One region of the Streptomyces sp. NPDC006193 genome, then DNA from elsewhere that is predicted to be linked to it. Evidence: riboswitches for the same ligand, from Rfam matches in the RefSeq annotation. Region 1 holds a riboswitch; the other holds the start of a gene.
What was found. A riboswitch is a leader RNA that binds a small molecule or an ion and turns the genes downstream of it on or off. The one in region 1 is predicted to bind glycine.
Positions count from the first base shown of each region.

Region 2: another riboswitch for glycine. It lies ahead of gcvP (aminomethyl-transferring glycine dehydrogenase); the one in region 1 lies ahead of gcvT (glycine cleavage system aminomethyltransferase GcvT).

Region 1 is NZ_JBEXTB010000021.1:28,153-39,635, reverse strand. It holds gene ABZ261_RS19690 (ABC transporter substrate-binding protein) at 1-1,344, opposite strand, end outside; gene ABZ261_RS19685 (ABC transporter permease) at 1,379-2,377, opposite strand; gene ABZ261_RS19680 (enhanced serine sensitivity protein SseB C-terminal domain-containing protein) at 2,729-3,529, opposite strand; gene ABZ261_RS19675 (enhanced serine sensitivity protein SseB) at 3,666-4,457, opposite strand; gene ABZ261_RS19670 (AAA family ATPase) at 4,525-5,205, opposite strand; glycine riboswitch at 5,385-5,488, shown strand; gene gcvT (glycine cleavage system aminomethyltransferase GcvT) at 5,645-6,772, shown strand; gene gcvH (glycine cleavage system protein GcvH) at 6,889-7,266, shown strand; gene glyA (serine hydroxymethyltransferase) at 7,281-8,546, shown strand; gene ABZ261_RS19650 (L-serine ammonia-lyase) at 8,659-10,026, shown strand; gene ABZ261_RS19645 (M28 family peptidase) at 10,134-11,483, opposite strand, start outside.
Region 2 is NZ_JBEXTB010000041.1:10,309-21,791, forward strand. It holds partial or broken gene ABZ261_RS27215 (DNA polymerase IV) at 1-165, shown strand, start outside; gene ABZ261_RS27220 (PRC-barrel domain-containing protein) at 354-725, opposite strand; glycine riboswitch at 845-939, shown strand; gene gcvP (aminomethyl-transferring glycine dehydrogenase) at 1,115-4,000, shown strand; gene ABZ261_RS27230 (TOBE domain-containing protein) at 4,063-4,482, opposite strand; gene ABZ261_RS27235 (ABC transporter ATP-binding protein) at 4,511-5,734, opposite strand; gene modB (molybdate ABC transporter permease subunit) at 5,731-6,591, opposite strand; gene modA (molybdate ABC transporter substrate-binding protein) at 6,588-7,418, opposite strand; gene ABZ261_RS27250 (helix-turn-helix transcriptional regulator) at 7,666-8,061, opposite strand; gene ABZ261_RS27255 (amino acid transporter) at 8,111-10,069, opposite strand; gene ABZ261_RS27260 (DUF5999 family protein) at 10,699-10,905, opposite strand; gene ABZ261_RS27265 (hypothetical protein) at 11,236-11,483, opposite strand, start outside.

The sequences.
Region 1 (11,483 bases):
GTTGATGCCGACCTTCTTCAGCGAGTTGATGATCGCCGTGGCGGCGTCGATCTCCTGCGGACGGTCCGAACGGGCCGTGATGTTCGTGGAGATGGACGACTTGCCGCAGGCCTTCAGCTGCGCCTTGGCCTTCGCGACGTCACCCTTGCCGCCCTTGGTGGCGTAGACGTCCGACTTCTCGTAGCCGGGGATGTCCGGCGGCAGGACGGTGGAGGCGACGTCACCGCGGATCGGGCCGCCCTCGGCGGTCTGCACCGAGACCTTGTCGATCGCGTACTGCACGGCCTTGCGGCACTCGACCTTGTCGAACGGCTTGACCTTGGTGTTGATCGCCAGGTAGACGAGACGGCCGCCGTAGGTGTTGTCCGTGTTGGCCTTCTTGGCCGCGTCGGTGAGCACCTTCGCCTGGGTGGAGGCCTGGACGCCCGTGCCGGCCAGGTCGATCGCGTCGCCCGCGAGCACGTCCTGGTCGATCTTCTCCGGGTTGACCTTCAGGTTGACGACGATCTTGTCCGGCAGCTGCTTGCGCAGCGGGTCCGTCTTCGGGTCCCAGTTCTCGTTGCGCACCAGCACGGCCTGCTTGCCGTCCTCGTAGCTCTGGAACTTGTACGAGCCCGAGGAGACGATGTGCTTGACGTAGTCGACGCCCTTGTCCTTCGCCCGGGGCACCGGCGCGGTCTGCGGGGCGGCGACCAGGTAGTCGAACTCCTGGAAGGCCTGCTTCAGGTGGAAGACGATCGTGGTGTCGTCCGGCGTCTGGATGGAGGACAGGCCCTTGGTGCTCTTGTCCTTGTACGGGCCCTTGTACTTGTCGCCGTCGGCCAGGAACTGCTGGAAGTAGTTCGGGCCGAGGGAGAGCACGTCACGCGCGAAGTTGGAACGCTCGACGGCGTACTTGACGTCCTTCGAGGTGATCGGCGTGCCGTCCTCGTACTTCAGGCCGGAACGCAGCTTGTACGTCCAGGTCTTGCCGCCGTCGCTCGGGACGCCCTTGCTCGCCGCGAGGTCGGGGACGAGGGTGTTGCCCTCGTCGCCGGGGCCCGGCTTGAACGTCATGAGCGGGCGGGCCCACAGCCGGCTGAGGTTGTACATGTACGCGTAGTACGTGTTGCCCGGGTCGAACGAGTCCGGGACGTCGGACATCTCGTAGGTGACCGTGCCGCCCTTCTTGTCCGACACGTTCACGACGCCCTTGGTCGCGGCGTTGGCCCCGGCCGACTTGGTGCCGTTCTTGTCCTTGTTGTCATCGGCCTTGCTGCAGCCTGAAAGAACCAGGCTGACGGAGCCGATGGCCGCGATCGCGGCCAGCGCTGACCTTCGCATGATGGGCGCTTTCCCCTCCATTGTTGGAAACTTTTCGTGCTCTCGGCGGCAGGCGTCAGCGGCTGCGCGGGTCGAGAGCATCGCGGAGACCGTCACCGAGCAGGTTGAACGCCAGGACGGTCACGAAGATGGCCAGACCCGGGACGATCATGTACTGGGGGTCGACCTGGTAGTAGGTGACCGCCTCGCGCAGCATGCCGCCCCAGGACGCCTGCGGGGGCTGGATGCCGACGCCGAGGAAGCTCAGGGACGCCTCGAACAGGATGTTGGTCGGGATGAGCAGCGTCGAGTAGACGATGATCGGGCCGACCAGGTTGGGCATGAGCTCCCGGAACAGGATGTACGGGGCCTTGGCGCCCATGCCGCGGGAGGCGTCCACGAACTCGCGCTCGCGCAGGGCGAGGGTCTGGCCTCGCACGATCCGCCCCAGGTACGGCCAGTTGAAGAAGCCGATGACGAAGATGAGCACGCACAGGTGGAGCGGCAGCCCGTTGAGGCCGAAGGCGCCGCCCTGCAGGGTGGCGGAGATGGCGATCGCGAAGAGCAGGAGGGGGAAGGCGAGGAAGGTGTCCATCAGCCGGCTGATGACCGAGTCGACCCGCCCGCCGTAGTAGCCGGCCACGACGCCCATGACCGCGCCGATCACGTTGGACAGGATGGTGGCGCCGAAGGCCACCACCAGCGACACCCAGGAGCCCTCCAGGACGCGGGTGGCGATGTCACGGCCGAACTTCGGGTCCACGCCGAGCGGGTGGTCGGCGCTCATGCCGCCCCAACTGCCCTTCGGGAGCGAGGTGTCGGGGGTGATGAGGTCCTGGTGGAAGGCGTTGGGGTCGAGCCCGAGGACGGCCTGGATGGGACGCGAGAGGATCGCGACGAGGATCAGCAGGATCACGATGACGCCGCCCGCGACGGCGACCCTGTCCTTCTTGAAACGGGTCCAGGCGATCTGACCCAGAGAACGACCCTCGATCTGCCCCTTCCCGGCACCCTCCAGCACAGCTTCCGGCTGTGCCTCGGCTGCCGCCCCGGTGGTCTCGATCGGTGCGGTCACGGTGAGCGACCCCTCTCGCCGGTGGTGACCGGCCTGCGCCTGCCGCGGTTTGCGGCTTTGTCGACTTGCCATCGATCAGGAGGTCTCGACCTCCTGTCTGAGTCGCGAGTCTTCAGCGTCGTCGCGATCACCCGCCAGAGCTGACGGCGAAAGTATGCGCAACCGTGATGCAGTCCAGGGGATTCCGTTATCCGAACAGTGGGTAACGCCCCCCGGACGTGGTCTAGTTGGGACAGAACGGTGATTCCGCGCGGTTCGGGACGTAGGGCAGATGTCTACGCGCGCAGAAGTGCGCCGACTGTGCGCATGCTGCGCGGATTCCTCGAAGGGTCTGGCGCCCGGGCCGGCCGGTCAGTAAGAGCCGTGCACCGGCGGGTAGCCGTAGCCGACGGACGGCGGGACCGGCTGCGGCGGCGCGGCGGGGGCGTGCGCCTCGCGGTCGTAGAAGGGACGCGCGTTGGCCCGCATCCACATCACCACCGGGTCGTGTTCGTCGCTCATCGCGACCGTGGACACCGGCAGCCCCTCCGGGACCGCGCCGACGGACTGCTGCATCATCGCGCGCACCGAGTCGACCGCGGCGGGCGAGGCGTCGTACACGTCCAGGCCGATGGCGAGGTAGGGCGCCCCGAGCGCGGGCTGCACCCAGGCGCGGCGCAGCGAGCGCAGGGCCGGGGTGCGGTGGGCGTTCTGCGTGAGCAGGGCGTAGAAGTGCGGGATCTCGATGGCGGGCTCCGACAGGCGCAGCGGGCCGGCGGGCTGGCGGTCCAGGCCGGTGGCGATGCGGCGCAGGTCCAGCCAGGGGATGCCGACGCCGCCGCCGGGCGCGTGCGGGTTGAGCCAGAGGCCGTAGTGGTCCGGGTACAGGGTGCGGGCCACGTCCAGGGCGTCGGCCACTTCGTACGAGCGGTTCCAGCCGCTGGCCGACAGCTCCTGGGCGGAGGTGACGCAGGGGGCGTAGTGGAAGCCGCCGACCTCCATGTTCCCGTACTGGGCGTCCGGGGCGCCGGCCTGGCCGTGCCACAGGAGCATCCAGACCTGGCCGGAGGACGGGGTGGCGAGGGCGCGCAGCAGGGCCTCGTAGGCGTCGTAGCGTCCGGGCGTGACCTGGCGCAGCATGTGCTCGACGCTGCCGCTTGGGCTCGCGCTCACCTGTCTTACCGCCCCTTCGCTTCGTGCCCCGCGTTCGGACACAGCTTATGCGCCCGGGAGCGCGGGGCCTCGTGTCCGTGCCCGGGTGCGGGTTCGTGGTGGGTTTCCGCGCGGTTCCCCGCGCCCCCGGGCCCGTTCAGAGGCCGTACTGGTAGAAGGGGCGCACGTTCGTCTTCATCCAGCCGACCACCGGGTCCTCCACCACGTCCAGCAGGACCAGGTTGACCGGCCACCGCACCGGGACCTTGCCGAGGGCGCGGCCCAGGGCGTCCAGGGGGCGGGCGCGCAGGTCGCCCTCCCACTGGGAGAGTTCGACGCCGACGAAGAGCACCGGGTCGGCGGTCTCGACGGCGGCCAGGCAGCGGCGGGCGGTGAGGACCACGCCGGTGCCTTCGAACTCGGCCGAGGCGGCGGACAGGAAGTCGACCGGATCGTCCTGCCAGTCGGGCTCGAAGAGGCGGACCCGGCCGCCGGAGCCGGGCCCGTCGAGCGGGGTGCGGCCCGCCCGGCACAGCTCGGCCACGGCCTCGGGCGGCAGCGGGACGCCGACCACGCCGCCCGGGTTCACGGCCAGGCCCGCCTGCGGCGGCAGGCCGCGGGCGAACTCCGCGGCCGGGGCGACGGTGCAGGCCATGTGGGAGCCGGCCACCTGGCGGAACTGCTCCTCGGAGCTGAACACCGGGACGTACGCCTGTCCCTCGATGTCCATCGTCGGCAGGTCCAGCGCCGTGCTGTCCGGACCGCCGCCGTTGGGCAGCGGGACCCACAGCAGGCTGCGGCCGAGGACCTCGAGGATCCGGCCGCCCGCCGAGGGGACGCCGAGCGAGGCCGACAGCACCTCCTCCAGCTCGTTGCCGGGCCAACCGCCGTGCGGGTGGGGGTGCGCCTGTGCGGGGAAGTCCGCGGGAAAGTCCGCCGGGAAGTCCATGTGCCTACCGCCTGCTGGAAACCACTGGTGTGAGCATGAAGGCTAGCGGGTGGCCGCGCCACGGCGGCTACCCGTCGAAATCCAGGCGGCGCAGGGTGTCCGCGGCGGCCCGGTCGAGCAGGACCGCCGAGCCGCAGCCCGCGGGCAGCTCGCCCCGCTCCACCGCGCCGAGCAGCCGGGCGGTCGCGCGGCGGTGGCGGCGGAAGGCGTAGCGGGAGACGCCCCGGCCGCGCTCGCGCTGGCCCTCGCGCGCGGTCTCGGGGTCGACGTCGAGCAGCAGCAGGTGCAGCCCGCCGCCGCGGCGGCGGGCCTCGCGGGCGAGCCAGGCGCGCACCCAGGGCTGGGTGCCGCAGTCGTGGACGACGACGCCCTCGCCGGTGCGCAGGGCGCGGCGCAGGCCGGTGTAGTGCGCGAGCCGGACCGCGGGGCGGTACAGCGCGTAGGGCAGGAAGCGGGGCAGGCGGGCGGCGAAGCGGTCGCGGGTGTCCTGGGAGTCGACGCGGCGGCCGGGGACGGCGCGCTGCATCAGGGTGGACTTGCCGCTGCCGGGCAGGCCGGTGACGACGACCACGTCCCGCGGCGCGAAGACCAGGGCGCGCGGGCTGCGTCCGGCGCGGTGGCGCAGGTCGCGCACGACCGGGACCGTGCGCGCGGCGCCGCGCGCACGGGCGGGGGCGGAGGGGCGCCCCGGCACCGCGGGGCCGGCGGCGGTGGCGGTGGCGGTGACGTACGCCGAGGTCCTGTTCACCGTGATGGTCCTCCCCTGTGGGCTCGGTGTTCCGCATGCCCGTTGCAGTTAAAGGGAAGGTAATGGCCGCGGGTCGGCGGATCGTGCGCGTACTGCCACAGCCCGGTCACAGAAGCGGGCTCTGGAGGCTCCGGGAGGCGGCGTGCAATGATGTGCCCGCCAACTGCATACCGGCCGCTTGAATCCGCGCGGGAGAGTCCCCAGGTCCCCCAGGGCCGCCTGGGGCGCCGAAGGAGCAAGTCCCTCCCTTGAATCTCTCAGGCCCCGTTACCGCGCGGGCGAGGCACATCTGAAAAGCGGGCCGCTGCGACAGTGGCTCCACCCAAGGTGCAAGCCGTGATCGTCCCTGTGGCGGTCGTGGCGAACCTCTCAGGTTCCGATGACAGATGGGGAGGAACGTTCCTCGCCCGTCCTGTCTGCCTGGGGAGACGACCGACCGATGAGCAGTACCGAACCCACCGAGCTGCGCCGCACCGCGCTCGACGCCGTGCACCGTGCGCTGGGCGCGACGATGACCGACTTCGCCGGCTGGGACATGCCCCTGCGCTACGGCTCCGAGCGCGACGAGCACCTCGCGGTGCGGAACCGGGCCGGCCTGTTCGACCTCTCCCACATGGGGGAGATCACCGTGACCGGCGCGGACGCCGCCGCCTTCCTGAATCACGCCCTGGTCGGCGACATCGCCTCCGTCGGCGTGGGCCGCGCCCGCTACACCATGATCTGCCAGGCCGACGGCGGCATCCTGGACGACCTGATCGTCTACCGGCTGGCCGACACCGAGTACCTGGTGGTGGCCAACGCCTCCAACGCCCAGGTGGTGCTGGACGCGCTGACCGAGCGCGCCGCCGGCTTCGACGCCGAGGTCCGCGACGACCGGGACGCGTACGCGCTGATCGCCGTGCAGGGTCCGCAGTCCCCCGGGATCCTGAAGTCCCTCACCGACGCCGACCTGGACGGTCTGAAGTACTACGCCGGGCTGCCCGGCACGGTCGCCGGGGTCCCGGCGCTGATCGCCCGCACCGGCTACACCGGCGAGGACGGCTTCGAGCTGTTCGTCAGGCCGGAGCACGCCGCCGCGCTGTGGCAGGCGCTGACCGAGGCCGGCGAGGGCGCCGGTCTGGTCCCGTGCGGCCTGTCCTGCCGCGACACGCTGCGCCTGGAGGCGGGCATGCCGCTGTACGGGCACGAGCTGACCACGTCCCTCACCCCCTTCGACGCAGGTCTGGGGCGCGTGGTGAAGTTCGGCAAGGAGGGTGACTTCGTCGGGCGCGAGGCGCTCGCCGAGGCCGCCGCCCGGGCCGAGCAGAACCCGCCGCGCGTCCTCGTCGGCCTGGTCGCCGAGGGCCGCCGGGTGCCGCGCGCCGGGTACTCCGTGGTCGCGGGCGGCGAGGTGATCGGCGAGGTCACCTCCGGCGCACCCTCCCCCACCCTGGGCAAGCCGATCGCCATGGCCTACGTCGACGCGGCGTACGCCGCGCCGGGCACCGAGGGCGTCGGCGTGGACATCCGCGGTACCCACGAGCCGTACCAGGTCGTGGCGCTGCCGTTCTACCGGCGCCAGAAATAGACACGGGGCGCGGACCGTCCGCGTGACGTGACCCCGCGCACCCTCGCCCTGCCCGTCGGCAGGGCCGGCAGTCCCCCCTTCACCAGCACTCCCGCGCGTACAGGAGAATTCAGGCCATGAGCAACCCCCAGCAGCTGCGCTACAGCAAGGAGCACGAGTGGCTGTCGGCCGCCGAGGACGGCGTCGCGACGGTCGGCATCACCGAGTTCGCGGCCAACGCGCTCGGTGACGTCGTCTACGCCCAGCTCCCCGAGGTCGGCTCCACCGTCGAGGCGGGCGAGACCTGCGGTGAGCTGGAGTCCACGAAGTCGGTCTCCGACCTGTACTCGCCGGTCTCCGGTGAGGTCACCGAGATCAACGAGGACGTCGTCAACGACCCGTCGCTGGTGAACAGCGCTCCCTTCGAGGGCGGCTGGCTGTTCAAGGTGCGCGTCACCGAGGAGCCGGCCGACCTGCTCTCCGCCGACGAGTACGCCGCCCACACCGCCGGCTGAGGAGTCGTAGCCGTATGACTGTCCTGAACACGCCCCTGCACGAGCTGGACCCGGAGATCGCCGCCGCGGTCGACGCCGAGCTGGACCGCCAGCAGTCGACCCTGGAGATGATCGCGTCCGAGAACTTCGCGCCGCTCGCGGTGATGGAGGCGCAGGGCTCGGTCCTCACCAACAAGTACGCCGAGGGCTACCCGGGCCGCCGCTACTACGGCGGCTGCGAGCACGTCGACGTCGCCGAGCAGATCGCCATCGACCGGGTCAAGGAGCTGTTCGGCGCCGAGTACGCCAATGTGCAGCCCCACTCCGGCGCCTCCGCGAACCAGGCGGCCCTGTTCGCGCTGGCCCAGCCCGGGGACACCGTCCTGGGCCTGGACCTGGCGCACGGCGGCCACCTGACCCACGGGATGCGGCTGAACTTCTCCGGCAAGCAGTTCGACGTGGTCGCCTACCACGTGGACGCCGCCACCGGTCTGGTCGACATGGCCGAGGTCGAGCGGCTCGCCGAGGAGCACCGCCCGAAGGTGATCATCGCGGGCTGGTCGGCGTACCCGCGGCAGCTCGACTTCGCCGAGTTCCGCCGGATCGCCGACAAGGCCGGCGCCTACCTGTGGGTCGACATGGCGCACTTCGCGGGCCTGGTCGCGGCCGGTCTGCACCCGAACCCGGTCGCGTACGCGGACGTGGTCACCTCCACCACCCACAAGACCCTCGGCGGTCCGCGCGGCGGCATCATCCTCGCGAAGAAGGAATTCGCGAAGAAGCTGAACTCGTCCGTCTTCCCGGGCTTCCAGGGCGGCCCCCTGGAGCACGTGATCGCGGCGAAGGCGGTCTCCTTCAAGGTCGCCGCCTCCGAGGAGTTCAAGGAGCGCCAGCGCCGTACGGTGGAGGGCGCCCGCATCCTCGCCGAGCGGCTGACCGCTGCCGACGCCCGCGAGGCCGGGATCAACGTGCTCTCCGGCGGCACGGACGTGCACCTGGTCCTGGTGGACCTGCGCGCCTCCGAGCTGGACGGGCAGCAGGCCGAGGACCGTCTCCACGAGGTCGGCATCACCGTCAACCGCAACGCGGTCCCGGACGACCCGCGCCCGCCGATGGTCACCTCCGGCCTGCGGATCGGCACGCCCGCCCTGGCGACCCGCGGTTTCACGGCCGAGGACTTCACCGAGGTCGCCGACGTGATCGCCGAGGCGCTCAAGCCGTCGTACGACGCCGAGGCGCTGAAGGCCCGGGTGAAGGCCCTGGCCGGGAAGCACCCGCTGTACCCGTCCCTGAGCAGGTAAGTCACCTTTCGCCGGGCACCGCGCACACTGGAAGAGCGACGTGCGCGGTGCCCGCCCCCCTGTACCGCCCCTTTCGCACCACCCGAGCACCACCCGCATTGAGGAGTCATCCGTGGCCATCTCGGTCTTCGACCTGTTCTCGATCGGCATCGGCCCGTCCAGCTCCCACACGGTCGGCCCGATGCGCGCGGCGCGCATGTTCGCCCGCAGGCTGCGCAACGAGGGTCTGCTGGAGAAGACCGCGACCGTGCGCTGCGAGCTGTACGGCTCGCTCGGCGCGACCGGGCACGGCCACGGCACCCCGAAGGCGGTGCTGCTCGGCCTGGAGGGCGCCTCCCCGCGCACGGTGGACGTGGAGACGGCCGACGAGCGGGTGGAGAAGATCAAGCAGGCCGGCCGCATCACGCTGCTCGGCGAGCACGAGATCCCGTTCTCCTTCGACGACGACCTGGTCCTGCACCGCCGCAAGGCACTGCCGTACCACGCCAACGGCATGACGGTGTGGGCGTACGACGCGGCCGGCGCGGAGCTGCTGTCCAAGACGTACTACTCGGTCGGCGGCGGCTTCGTGGTGGACGAGGACGCGGTGGGCGCTGACCGGATCAAGCTGGACGACACGGTCCTGAAGTACCCCTTCCGCACGGGCGACGAGCTGCTGCGCCTGACCAGGGAGACCGGCCTGTCGATCTCCTCCCTGATGCTGGAGAACGAGCGGGCCTGGCGCACCGAGGAGGAGATCCGCGCCGGTCTGCTGGAGATCTGGCGGGTGATGCGCGAGTGCGTGCAGCGCGGACTGTCCCGCGAGGGCATCCTGCCGGGCGGGCTGAAGGTGCGCCGCCGCGCGGCCGTCTCGGCCCGCCAGCTGCGCGCCGAGGGCGACCCGCTGGCGCACGCCATGGAGTGGCTCACGCTCTACGCGATGGCGGTGAACGAGGAGAACGCGGCGGGCGGCCGGGTCGTCACCGCCCCGACGAACGGCGCGGCCGGCATCATCCCGGCGGTCCTGCACTACTACATCGACTTCGTCCCGGGCGCCGACGAGGACGGCGTGGTCCGCTTCCTCCTGGCCGCCGGCGCGATCGGCATGCTCTTCAAGGAGAACGCCTCCATCTCCGGCGCCGAGGTCGGCTGCCAGGGCGAGGTCGGCTCCGCCTGCTCGATGGCGGCGGGCGCCCTCGCCGAGGTGCTCGGCGGCTCCCCGGAGCAGGTGGAGAACGCGGCCGAGATCGGCATGGAGCACAACCTGGGCCTGACCTGCGACCCGGTCGGCGGCCTGGTGCAGATCCCGTGCATCGAGCGCAACGGCATGGCCGCGGTGAAGGCGGTCACGGCCGCGAAGATGGCGATGCGCGGAGACGGCTCCCACAAGGTGTCCCTGGACAAGGTCATCAAGACGATGAAGGACACCGGCGCGGACATGAGCGTCAAGTACAAGGAGACGGCCCGCGGCGGGCTGGCGGTCAACATCATCGAGTGCTAGACCGGGCCGGCCCGCGTCGGCGACCGTGGAACGGGGAGGCGGATCCGGCGGATGCGCCTCCCCGTCGCCGTGCGGCCGTGCGCGGTCAGCCGGCGGTCAGCCGGTGGTCAGCCGGTGGTCAGGGTGGCGTCGTCCACGACGAAGCCGGTCTGCAGGCTGGAGTCCTCGGTGGCGGTGAAGCTCAGCGTGATCTGCCGGCCGAGGTACTGGCTCAGGTCCAGGGTGCGTTCGGTGTAGCCGGCGCCCGCGTGGACGTTGGAGTACGTCTGCTTCACCGTGCCGTCCACCTTGACCTGGAAGGTGTCGTACGCGGTCGAGCCCGACTCGGCGGTGTCGACGTGCAGCCAGTACCTGAGGGTGGCCTTCGTGCAGCCGGACGGGACGGTCACGGTCTGGGCGAGGGTGTCGGTGGCCGCGTAGCCGTAGCCCGCCAGCCACGCGTACCGGGTGCCGGAGTGCGCGGCCTGGCCGCTGAACGAGCCGATCGCCCCGGTGTCGCCCGTCCACGGCGAGGTGCCGCTCTCGAAGCCGCCGTTGGAGATCACCTGGGTGGCGGTGCAGCCGCCCGCGCCCTCGACGGTCAGGGTGTACGGCGCGGTGTGCGTGGTGGAGCCCGTGCCGGTGATCGTCAGGGTGTAGGCGCCGGGCGGGGCGGAGGCCCCGACGGTGATCGTCGCCGTGGACGAGGCGCCGGAGGTCACCGAGGCCGGGCTGAAGGAGACCGTGACGCCGGAGGGGGCGCCGGAGGCCGACAGGTTCACCGTCTGCGCCGAGCCGCTGGTGGTGGCCGTGGAGACGGTGGTGGTCAGCGAGGCGCCCGGGGCGGCTCTGCCCGTGGTCGGGCTCGCCGAGAGCGAGAAGTCGTCGGCCGGGGCGCCGTCGGAGACCGCCTGCCTCCACAGCGTGTAGGCGACGCCGTCCGCGCTGCGGTTCAGTCCGGTGGCGTTGATGTTGGCGGTGGTGTCGCAGGAGGAGTGGTAGCAGCCGTCGTAGGCGGCGTTCGCCGTGCCGCCCCACTTGGCCGCCTGCGCCGAGGTCTTGCGGGCGCTCGCGCCCATGGCGTACCCGGAGGTCGGGATGCCGTAGCTCTCGAAGGAGTAGTCGTCGGAGCGGCCGGCGCCCTCGGTGTTCTCCTCGGGCTGGAGGCCGAGCGAGTCCCAGTACGCCTTCATCGGCACGGCGGCGGCGGAGTTGATGTGGTTGATGAAGTAGCCGCCGTTGGGCGAGGCGACCATGTCGAAGTTGTAGTACGCCTTGATCGCCGAGCGCTGCGCCGAGGTCAGCGAACGGACGTAGAAGTCGGAGCCGTTGAGGCCCTGCTCCTCGTCGGTCCACCAGCCGAAGCGGACGCGCGCCGCCATCGACGGGTCGGCCGCGGCGAGTCGCAGCGCGACCTCCAGCAGGGTGGCGCTGCCGGAGCCGTTGTCATTGATGCCCGGTCCGGCGGAGACGCTGTC
Region 2 (11,483 bases), on a different contig from region 1:
GACGTGCGGCACACCGAGTACGGGCACGGGTGGGTGCAGGGGAGCGGACTGGGGCGCGTCACGGTGCGCTTCGAGACGCCGCAGTCACCTCCGGGGCGGGTGCGGACGTTCGCCGTCGGCGACCCGGCGCTGGAGCCCGCGGATCCGCTGCCGCTGGTCGCCGAACCGTTCCGCCCGGCCGTCGGTCCCGGCCGGCGGGGAAGCGGCCGGCACGGGGTCCCGCCCCGGGAGACCGAGGAGGGGGCCCGCGCGCAGGAGGCGGGCGGTCAGGGAGCGGGTGGCCGGCGAGCCGGCGGTCGGGCAGCGGCTCCCGGCCGGGAAGGAGCCCGCCGCGACGGGGAAGAGGTCCGCGGTCAGGTCTCCTCCGACCCCGCCAGCCTGCCGAAGTCGTGGTCCGGGACCGCGGGAGGGGAGGCCACGTCGAGGCCGTAGTGGTGGTAGAGCTGCAGTTCCTGCTCGGGGGAGAGATGGCGGCCGACGCCGAAGTCGGGGGCGTCCTTGATCAGGGCCCGGTCGAAGGGGACGTGCAGGGCGCCGTCGATCAGCTCGCTCGGCGCCAGGGGGACGAAGGCGTCCCGGGAGAACAGGCCGGTGCGTATGGCCGCCCACTCGGGCACGCCGGTCGCGTCGTCGAGGTACACCTCGTCGATGGTGCCGATCTTGGTGCCATTGACGTCGAACGCCTTGCGGCCGATCAGGTTGCGCGGATCGATGTCGGTCTGCACGGTCCCTCTCCCTCCACGTGGTCGCAACTCATCCGTAAGCACTACAAAAGAGCACATTCAAGGAGGCGGCCACTCGAGGGCTCAGGCGTTGACCCCGCTGGTACGCTGGCAATGGCTGCTGACACCGTGCGGGAGAGTCCTCCGACCACCTCGGGGGCGCCGAAGGAGCAACTCCTCCCCGGAATCTCTCAGGCTCACGTACCGCACGGACGAGGTCACTCTGGAAAGCAGAGCGGGTGTCGACGGCTTCCGCTCTCACCGACGGTGAAAACCGGCGCCCCTCCGGGCGTTCGGTGAAGCTCTCAGGTCGAGATGACAGAGGGGGAGGCCGCCGGGGTATCCGTACGGGGTGCCCCTCGAAGGTCGCGTCAGACCAGGAGGCCTCCGCAATGACCGCCCATCGCATCCCGCTCTCCGAGCTCGAAGCGGGCATTCCGTTCGAACAGCGCCACATCGGGCCCGACCAGGAGGCGCGGGCGAAGATGCTCGCGCACGTCGGCTACGGCTCGCTCGACGAGCTGACCGCCGCCGCGGTCCCGGACGTCATCAAGAACGCCGACGCCCTGGACCTGCCGGGCGCCCGCACCGAGGCCGACGTGCTCGCCGAGCTGCGCTCGCTCGCCGACCGCAACCAGGTCCTCGGCTCCATGATCGGCCTGGGCTACTACGGCACCTTCACGCCGCCCGTCATCCTGCGCAACGTCATGGAGAACCCGGCCTGGTACACGGCCTACACGCCGTACCAGCCGGAGATCTCCCAGGGCCGCCTGGAGGCCCTGCTGAACTTCCAGACGATGGTCGCCGACCTGACGGGCCTGCCCACCTCGGGCGCCTCCCTGCTCGACGAGGGCACGGCCGCCGCCGAGGCCATGGCGCTGTCCCGGCGCATGGGCAAGAACAAGAAGGGCCTGTTCCTGGTCGACGCGGACGCCCTGCCGCAGACCGTCGCCGTCATCCGGACGCGGGCGGAACCGACCGGCGTGGAGGTCGTCGTCGCCGACCTCAGCGACGGCATCCCGGCCGGCATCGCCGAGCGCGAGATCAACGGCGTGCTGATCCAGTACCCGGGCGCCTCCGGCGCCGTACGCGACATCAAGCCGGTCATCGACCAGGCGCACGAGCTGGGCGCCCTCGTCACCGTCGCCGCCGACCTGCTCGCGCTGACCCTGCTGACCTCGCCGGGCGAGCTCGGCGCGGACATCGCCGTCGGCACCACCCAGCGCTTCGGCGTGCCGATGGGCTTCGGCGGCCCGCACGCCGGCTACATGGCCGTCCGCGAGAAGTTCGCGCGCAGCCTGCCCGGCCGCCTCGTCGGCGTCTCCGTCGACGCCGACGGCCACAAGGCCTACCGGCTGGCGCTGCAGACCCGTGAGCAGCACATCCGCCGCGAGAAGGCCACCAGCAACATCTGCACCGCGCAGGTGCTGCTCGCCGTGATGGCCGGCATGTACGCCGTCTACCACGGCCCCGAGGGGCTGCGGACCATCGCCCGCCGCACGCACCGCTACTCCGCGCTCCTCGCCGCCGGTCTGACCGCAGGCGGTGTCGAGATCGTCCACGGCGCGTTCTTCGACACGGTCACCGCGCGCGTGCCCGGCAAGGCCGCCGAGGTCGTCGCCGCCGCCCGGGCCAACGGCGTCAACCTGTGGCAAGTCGACGCCGACCACGTCTCCATGGCCTGCGACGAGACCACCACCCGGGCCCAGCTGGCCGCCGTCTGGTCCGCCTTCGGCGTCGACGCCGACATCGAGGCGCTGGACGCGACCACCGAGGACACCCTGCCCGAGGCGCTGCTGCGCACCGACACCTACCTCACCCACCCGGTCTTCCACCAGCACCGCTCCGAGACCGCGATGCTGCGCTACCTGCGCAGGCTGGCCGACCGCGACTACGCGCTCGACCGCGGCATGATCCCGCTGGGCTCCTGCACCATGAAGCTCAATGCGACCACGGAGATGGAGCCGGTCACCTGGCCCGCGTTCGGTCAGCTGCACCCGTTCGCGCCCGCCGAGCAGGCCGAGGGCTACCTCACGCTCATCCGCGAGCTGGAGGAACGTCTCGCCGAGGTCACCGGCTACGACAAGGTCTCGCTGCAGCCGAACGCCGGTTCGCAGGGCGAGCTGGCCGGTCTCCTGGCCGTCCGCGGCTACCACCGCGCCAACGGCGACGAGCAGCGCACCGTCTGCCTCATCCCGTCCTCCGCGCACGGCACCAACGCGGCCAGCGCCGTGATGGCCGGCATGAAGGTCGTCGTCGTCCGGACCGCCGGGGACGGCGAGATCGACGTCGAGGACCTGCGGGCGAAGATCGAGCAGTACCGCGACGAGCTGGCGGTGCTCATGATCACCTACCCGTCGACGCACGGCGTGTTCGAGGAGCACGTCGCCGACATCTGCGCCCGGGTCCACGAGGCCGGCGGCCAGGTGTACGTCGACGGCGCCAACCTCAACGCCCTGGTCGGCCTCGCCAAGCCCGGGCACTTCGGCGGCGACGTCTCGCACCTGAACCTGCACAAGACGTTCTGCATCCCGCACGGCGGCGGCGGTCCGGGCGTCGGCCCGGTGGCCGTCCGCGCGCACCTGGCGCCGTACCTGCCGAACCACCCGCTCCAGCCGGCGGCCGGCCCGGCGACGGGCGTCGGCCCGATCTCGGCGGCGCCGTGGGGCAGCGCCGGCATCCTGCCCATCTCGTGGGCGTACGTCCGGCTGATGGGCGGCGAGGGCCTCAAGCGGGCCACGCAGGTGGCCGTGCTGTCGGCGAACTACATCGCCAAGCGGCTGGAGCCGCACTACCCGGTGCTCTACACCGGCCCCGGCGGCCTGGTCGCGCACGAGTGCATCATCGACCTGCGCCCGCTCACCAAGGAGACCGGCGTGACCGTGGACGACGTGGCCAAGCGCCTGATCGACTACGGCTTCCACGCGCCGACGATGTCCTTCCCGGTGGCCGGCACGCTGATGATCGAGCCGACCGAGTCGGAGGACATCACCGAACTGGACCGCTTCTGCGACGCGATGATCGCCATCCGCGCGGAGATCGAGAAGGTCGGCTCGGGACAGTGGCCCGCCGAGGACAACCCGCTGCGCAACGCCCCGCACACCGCGGCCGCGCTCGGCGGTGAGTGGACGCACGCCTACAGCCGCGAGGAGGCCGTCTTCCCGGGCGGCGTCTCGGCCGCCGACAAGTACTGGCCGCCGGTGCGCCGCATCGACCAGGCCTTCGGCGACCGCAACCTGGTCTGCTCCTGCCCGCCGCTGGACGCGTACGAGGACTGAGCGAGCCGTGGGCGAGGGCCCCGTCCGGATTTCGTGGAAGCCGGGCGGGGCCCTTCGCCGTGTCAGTCCGTCGCCAGGGACACCTCGGTGGCCTTGATCAGCGCGATGACGTCGGAGCCCACGAAGAGCCCCAGGTCGCCGACCGCGTCCTGCGTGATCACCGCCGTGATCTCGCCGCCGGCCACGCCGATCCTCACGGAGGCCATGGCCTCGCCGGAGGTGAGCCGGGTGATGGTGCCGGGCAGCTGGTTGCGGATCGACAGGCCCTCGACCCGGCGGGTGGCGAGGGAGACCTCGGTCGACTTCACCAGCGCGCGCACCGGCGTGCCGGGGCCGAGCGCGAGCTGCTCGGCGGCCTCCCGGGTGATGGCGGCCGTGAGGTGCGGGCCGTCGTCCAGCCGGACCGTGACGAGGGCCATCACCTCGCCGGGGCGCACCTCGGTGACGGTGCCGGGAAGCTGGTTGCGGATGCTCAGGGTCATGGGCACCCACCGTAGAGCGCCGCTCCGCTCAGGCCGGGTATGCGTGCGTCTGCGTCGCCTTGACCGTCGCCCAGACCGCCGCACCCGGGTGCAGGTCCAGTTCGGCGGCGGCCGCCGCCGTCACGTCCGCGGCGAGCGGCATGTCGCCGATCAGGTCGGCGCGGATCCGGTCGCCGTGCGTCTCCAGGCCGGCGACCTCGCAGCGCCACAGGTTGCGGGCGCTGGCGCCGGAGGGCCGCTCCCGGAACAGGGTCACGGCGGACGGCGGGAACGCCACGAACACCGGCCCGGACAGCTCCTCCGTCGTGGTGACGGCCGGTCCGGCGTCGAGCTGCACGGAGTGCCCCGCGGCCCGCCCGCGGTACAGGTTGAGGCCGACGAGCCGGGCGATGTAGTCCGTGCGCGGGTGGCGGGCGACGTCGGCGGGCGCGCCCTGCTGGACGATCCGCCCGTGCTCGACGACCACCAGCCGGTCGGCCAGCACCATGGCGTCCAGCGGGTCGTGCGTGACCAGCACCGCGACCGCCTCGAACTCGGCCAGGTGGCGGCGGAGCCGGGCGCGGACCTCCAGGCGGGTGCGGGCGTCCAGCGCCGCGAGCGGCTCGTCCAGGAGCAGCAGCCGGGGGCGGGTGGCGAGGGCGCGGGCCAGGGCGACGCGCTGGGCCTGACCGCCGGAGAGGCGGCGTGGCGGGGCGCCGGCGTGGTCGGCGAGGCCCATGCGGTCCAGCCAGGCCGCCGCCTGCCTGCGGGCCTCGGCCTTGCCGGCGCCCCGGCAGCGCGGGCCGAAGGCGACGTTGTCCAGGGCGGACAGGTGGGGGAAGAGGAGGTAGTCCTGGAAGACGACGCCGACGGGGCGCGCCTCGGGGGGTGTGCGCGTCAGGCGGACGCCGTCCAGGTGCAGATGGCCGTCGGTGAGGGCGGTGAGGCCGGCGAGGGCGCGCAGCGCGGTGGTCTTCCCCGCGCCGTTGGGGCCCAGCAGTGCCACGACGTCTCCGGGTGCGGCCGTCAGGGTGATGTCCAGGCGGAAGCCGGGGCGGTCGACGACGAGGTGGGCGTCCAGGCCGGCGGCCGGACGCGGGGGCGCGGAGGGGGGCCCGCCGTCGGCCGGAGCGGGTCCGACGGCCTCACCGCGCGTGCGCGCCTCGTGGTCGGGCGCCGCCGGACCTGCCGGGGGCCGGGCCGCGCCGGCGGCCGCGGGGGCGGTGGGCCGGCGGGAGTCGTCGCCGGCGGCAGCGGCGCGGGTGCGCGTCATGACGGCACCATCCAGCGGTTCCTGAGCCCCGCCAGCACCGCGATCGACACGGCCAGCAGCACCAGGCTGAGGGAGAGGGCGGACTCGGGCTCGCTCTGCAGGGCGAGGTAGACCGCGAGGGGCATGGTCTGGGTGCGGCCCGGGAAGTTGCCCGCGAAGGTGATCGTGGCGCCGAACTCGCCGAGCGCACGCGCCCACGCCAGCACCGCGCCCGCCGCGACGCCGGGCGCGATCAGCGGCAGCGTGACCCGGCGGAACGCGGTGAAGCGGGACGCGCCGAGCGTGGTGGCCGCCTCCTCGTAGCGCGGGTCGGCGGCGCGCAGGGCGCCCTCCACGCTGATGACCAGGAACGGCATCGCCACGAAAGCCTCCGCGACCACGACACCGGCGGTGGTGAACGGCAGCGTGACGCCGAACCAGGAGTCGAGCCACCGGCCGATGATCCCGTTGCGGCCCAGCGCGAGCAGCAGGGCCACCCCGCCGACGACCGGCGGCAGCACCAGCGGCAGGGTCACCAGGGCCCGTACGAGGCCCCGGCCGGGGAAGTCCGTGCGGGCCAGCAGCCAGGCCAGGGGTACGCCGAGGACGAGGCTGACGGCGGTCGCCGCGGTGGCGCTGACCAGGGACAGCTGGAGCGCTTGCCACACCTCGGCGCTGGTGAGCCGGCCGGGCAGGCTGCGCCAGGGCGCCCGGAGGAGCAGCGCGAGCAGCGGCAGCAGCAGGAACGCCAGTGCCACCACGCCCGGCAGCAGCAGCGCGGGCGGCGCCCCGCGCCATCCCGACGCGCCGGCGCGCCGGGGCCGCGGCCGGCCCGTGCGGGGACCGGTCGCGGTGTCGGGCCTGCCGAGGGGGGTCACGGCTTCAGGAACCCGGCCCCGGTGAGCACCTTCCGGCCCTCCGCGGACCGCACGAGCGCGACGAACGCCTCGGCGGCCTCGGCGTTCCGTGCGTTCTTCAGCGGGACGATCCGGTAGTCGTTGATCGCCGCGGCGGACTCGGGGAACTCCACGCCCTCCACCTTGCCGGCGGCGGCCTGCACATCCGTCCGGTACACCAGCGCCGCGTCGGCTTCCTTCAGCACCACCTTGGTCACGGCGCTCTTGACGTTCTCCTCGTAGGAGACCGGGGTGAGCTCGAGCCCGCTCGCGTCCAGGACTTTGCGGGCGGCGGCGCCGCAGGGGACTTCCTCGGCGCACAGGACGACCTTCAGGCCGGGCCCGGCGAGGTCCTTCAGGGAGGACACGTGGTGCGGGTCGCCCGGCGCCGTGGCGATCACCAGCTGATTGCGGGCGAAGGTCACCGGCGTCCGGGCCGCGGCCTTCCCGTCCGTCACGGCGGCCATCGTCGCGGGGCTGGCGGCGGCGAACACGTCCGCCGGGGCTCCGCCGGCGATGCTCGCGGCGAGGGTGTCGCTGCCGCCGAAGCTGAAGGTCACCTCGGTGCCCGGGTGCTGCTTCTCGAACCGCTCGCCCAGGGTCGTGAAGCTCTCCTTCAGGGAGGCGGCGGCGAAGACGGTGACCGTGCCGGACAGCTTCGGTGAGGCGGATGCGGCGCCCCCGGCGGCCGGCGGGCCCGGCGAGTCCGAGGAGCCGGCCGGCGAAGAGCAGGCGCCGAGGGCTGTCAGGGCGGCGGCCGCGGCGGCCAGCCGCACCGTCCGCCGGATCCGGGGCGCGGGACGGGTCATCACGGATCTGCTCCCTCGGGTGCTGGGCCGGGGACGGTCGGGCCTCGGGCGCGACCGTCCACCGGCCGCGCTGCGATCATACTGCCGCATCTGCCAGGTGTGAGCCCCCTGGGGCATCGCAGAAGCGGGGACACTGCCCGGTACGGCTTGCAGGTGCGTCCGGAGGCCGCACGGCGGCGGGCCGCGCCCGGCCGCCGCGGGCGCCCGGCCGATCCGGGCGGGGGGTGCGGTGGCGTGCCGGGTGCGGTCAGACGCGGTCGATGTGCACGTTCGTGGACTTCACCCGGGCGGTGGCCTCCATGCCGACCTCCAGGCCGAGTTCCTCGACGGCCTCCCGGGTGAGCAGCGAGACCAGGCGGTGCGGGCCCGCCTGGATCTCGACCTGGGCGGCGACGTCACCGAGCTTGATCGCGGTGACGATGCCGGGGAAGGCGTTGCGCACGGAGGTGAGCGGGACGCCCTCCTCGCCGGCGCCCGACCTGGCCAGCTCGACCGAGAACGCGGCGAGGTCCCGGCCGTCGATGAGACGTCGGCCGGACTCGTCGCGGTGGGTGGCCATCCGGCCGGCGTCGGCCCAGCGGCGTGCGGTGTCGGGGCTGACGCCGAGCAGCCGCGCGGCCTGGCCGATCGTGTAGGACTGCATGCCGGTCACGATAGGGCCGGGCCGCCGGGGACGGAGACCGGGGGCGTCCTCACCCGGTGTGCACGCGCGGCCGGCGGGCCCGGTCCGGTTCCGCCTCGCGCAGCACTTCCCGGGTGACCGGGGCGACCTCGCCCTGGCCGAACAGGAAGAAGCGCAGGAAGTTGGTGAACGGGTCGCCCTCGGTCCACTCGAAGTAGATGTGCGGTGTGCAGCCGGTGGCGTCCCGGACGTGGAGCAGCAGCGCGGCGATGGCGTTGGAGACGGAGGAGTGCTCCAGCGTCAGCACGCGGTAGCGGCCGTGCAGGATCTCGCCGCGCACGGTCAGTCCCGTCTCGAACTCGGAGGGGTCGGTCACCGTGACCTCGACGAAGACGAAGTCCTCCTGCTCCGGCATGTCGTTGTCGGCGCGGATCTGTTCGATCTTGTCGCGGTACTCGGCAGCGTCGCGGCGGTCCGGCTCGTTGGCGATGAACCGCATCTTCCGGCTGGACAGGTCCCGGATGAACCGTTGCGCCGTCGGGTCGAGGGTCACGCTGGTCACGCGCAGTTCGAAGGCGCGGGCCAGCCGGGACAGCAGCGACACCAGGATGATGCCCGCGATGAAACAGGCGCCGATCTTCACGCCGTCCGGGCGCTCGATGACGTTGACGACGGTCGTGTACAGGAACACGGCCGATATCACCGCGAACCCGATGGTCCAGCCGCGCTGTCCCGCCTTGCGCGCGGCGATGGTCACCGCGATCGCGGCGGAGCTGATCAGCACGAGCACGCCGGTGGCGTAGGCGCCGCCCTGCTTGTCGACGTCGGCGTCGAAGATCCATGTCACCAGGAACGCCACCAGGGTGAAGACGATGACCATCGGGCGCACCGCGCGCGCCCAGTGCGGGGCCATGCCGTAGCGGGGCAGATAGCGCGGCATCAGGTTCAGCAGGCCGGCCATGGCGGAGGCGCCGGCGAACCACAGGATGGCGATGGTCGAGACGTCGTACACCGTGCCGAAGGCGCCCCCGAGGTATGCGTGCGCGAGGTAGGCGAGGGCACGGCCGTTGGCGTCGCCGCCCGACTCGAACTCCTTCTCCGGGATCAGCAGCGTGGTGATGAAGCTGGTGGTGATCAGGAAGCAGCTCATGATGAGCGCGGCCGTGGTCAGCAGCCTGCGGGTGTCCCGGATCCGCCCCGCCGGCCGCTCCTCGGTGTCGCCGGGGTCGCCCTGGACGTGCGGCATGACGGCGACACCGGTCTCGAAGCCGGACAGGCCCAGGGCGAGCTTCGGGAAGACCAGCAGCGCCACGCCGATCATCGCGAAGACGTTCCCGTGTTCCGCCGACAGGGCGCTGCTCCAGTCGGTGACCACGTGCCCGGCGGTGACGACGTGCCACAGACCGGTGATCACGACGACGAGGTTGAGCCCGAGGTAGACGCCGACCAGGGCGACCGCCACGCCGACCGCCTCCAGGAAGCCCTTGAGGAAGACCGCGCCGAGCAGCGCCACGAGGAGCAGCGTGATCAGCATCTGCTTGCCCTGCAGGGCGTCCGACAGGTGCGGGTTCTCCACGAGGTGGGTGGAGGCGTCGGCGGCGGAGAGCGTGATGGTGATCAGGAAGTCGGTCGCCGCGAAGCCCAGCAGGGTGAGCACGAACAGTTTGCCCTGCCAGAAGGACAGCAGGCGCTCCAGCATGGCGATGGAGCCCTCGCCGTGCGGGCTCTCCTGGGCCACCCGGCGGTAGACCGGCAGGGCGCCGGCCAGGGTCACGACGACCAGCACGACGGTCGCCACGGGGGAGAGCAGGCCGGCCGCCAGGGCGGCGATGCCCGGCTGGTAGCCGAGGGTGGAGAAGTAGTCGACGCCGGTCAGGCACATCACCCGCCACCAGCGCTGACCCTCGTGCGGCGGCCCGGGTTCCGCGTGCGGCCCGGTATGACCCCCTTCCCTGCCCATGTCGGACAGTCCCTCGAGCATCCAGGCGCGCAGGCGGCGCGTGCCGGGAGGGTGTTCGGTCGTGACCATCGGCGTGCTCCTGCGGTACGGCTCAGCTCTTTCCGGCCATCACGCGGACGGCGGCACCAACGTAAGCAGAGCGCTACCCCTGAGCCGGTGGATCATGACCGGGGAGAGTCAAGCCTTGGCCAAAGATGCCCGGACGGGAACGCGGGAGGGCGATGCCGGCCGTCGGCCCTTCACGCTCGGCGGCAGCCTGGAGGAGGCGGACACCGCCCGCGAGGGGGCGGATCCGCCGGCGGTCCTGCCGGTGATCGACCGCGAAGCGGCGTCGACGCCGTCCTGGCCCGTCCCGGTCGGCTTGGCGCACCGCACCGCACTGGGCCGTCTCCTCGTCGGCGAACGGATCGCCTGCCGGTGTGGGGCCCGCGCGATCGGGGAGCGGCGACGGACGGGTTCCGTCGAGGCGGCGGGTGCAGGTCCACGGGCAGGCCGGGGCCGAGGGTGGCCCGGTGCCCAGGTGGCGACGGCGAAGTCACCGGAATCGTCTCCGCGTCCTCGGGGACGCCCGCGCCCTGCCGGGGCCGGACGTGGCGAGCGGACCCGAGCGGCCGGTGTCCCGGCTGCCGCCGGGCACGGGTCGGGGCCGGTGCGCACCGGATGGCTGCGGGCCGGCCCCTCGGGTCACTGTGCTCCGCTCAGGCGGCGGTCATCACCCGGTCCGCGCCGAGCGGGCGGTGCGGGGCGATGATGCGGCCGTCGGGCAGCAGCTCGCCGGTGTCCTCGAAGAGCAGCACTCCGTTGCACAGGAGGCTCCACCCCTGCTCCGGGTGGTGCGCCACGAGGCGGGCGGACTCCCGGTCGGCGGACTCGGCTGTCGGGCACGGCGGCTGGTGCTGGCACATGGGTGGGATCTCTCGCTCTGTCGTGGTCATGTCCGTCCCCCGTGGAGATGAGTCGGTCTGAAGCCAGTGTTGTCCTCCGGGCGTGGTTCCGCAGGGATTTCACGGCACCGCTTCTCATGGATTCAAGACGCGTCACGCGCGCGGGCGGTTCAGCCCAACTGCACTGTCCCTTTGGGTGGTTCGCAGTGGTCGGAAAGGGCTAGCCGGACCGGGCCAGCCCGTACGGCGGCAATCCGCGGGCATATGCACGCCGACCGCCTGTGCCGCACCGCCCGGGAAAAGCGCGCGTACCCCGCTTCCCTTCCGGCAAGCGGGGTACGCGGGCGTCGGTCAGGCGGGCGAGCCGAGCAAGGGGAGGGGAGTCGCCCGATGGGTCAGCACCGGCAGCAGCTCCGACACCCGGAACGGACGGTGCGCCGGAATGCCGGGCGGGGCCGGGGCCAGCGGGACGAGCAGATCACCGTCGGCCGGGTGGCCCTCCGTGCCGTCTCCGGTGCAGTCCTGGTGCAGCCACAGGGTGAGCATGTACAGCCCGGGCACGGACAGCAGCCGCGCCTGGTACGGCTGCTGCAGCGCCT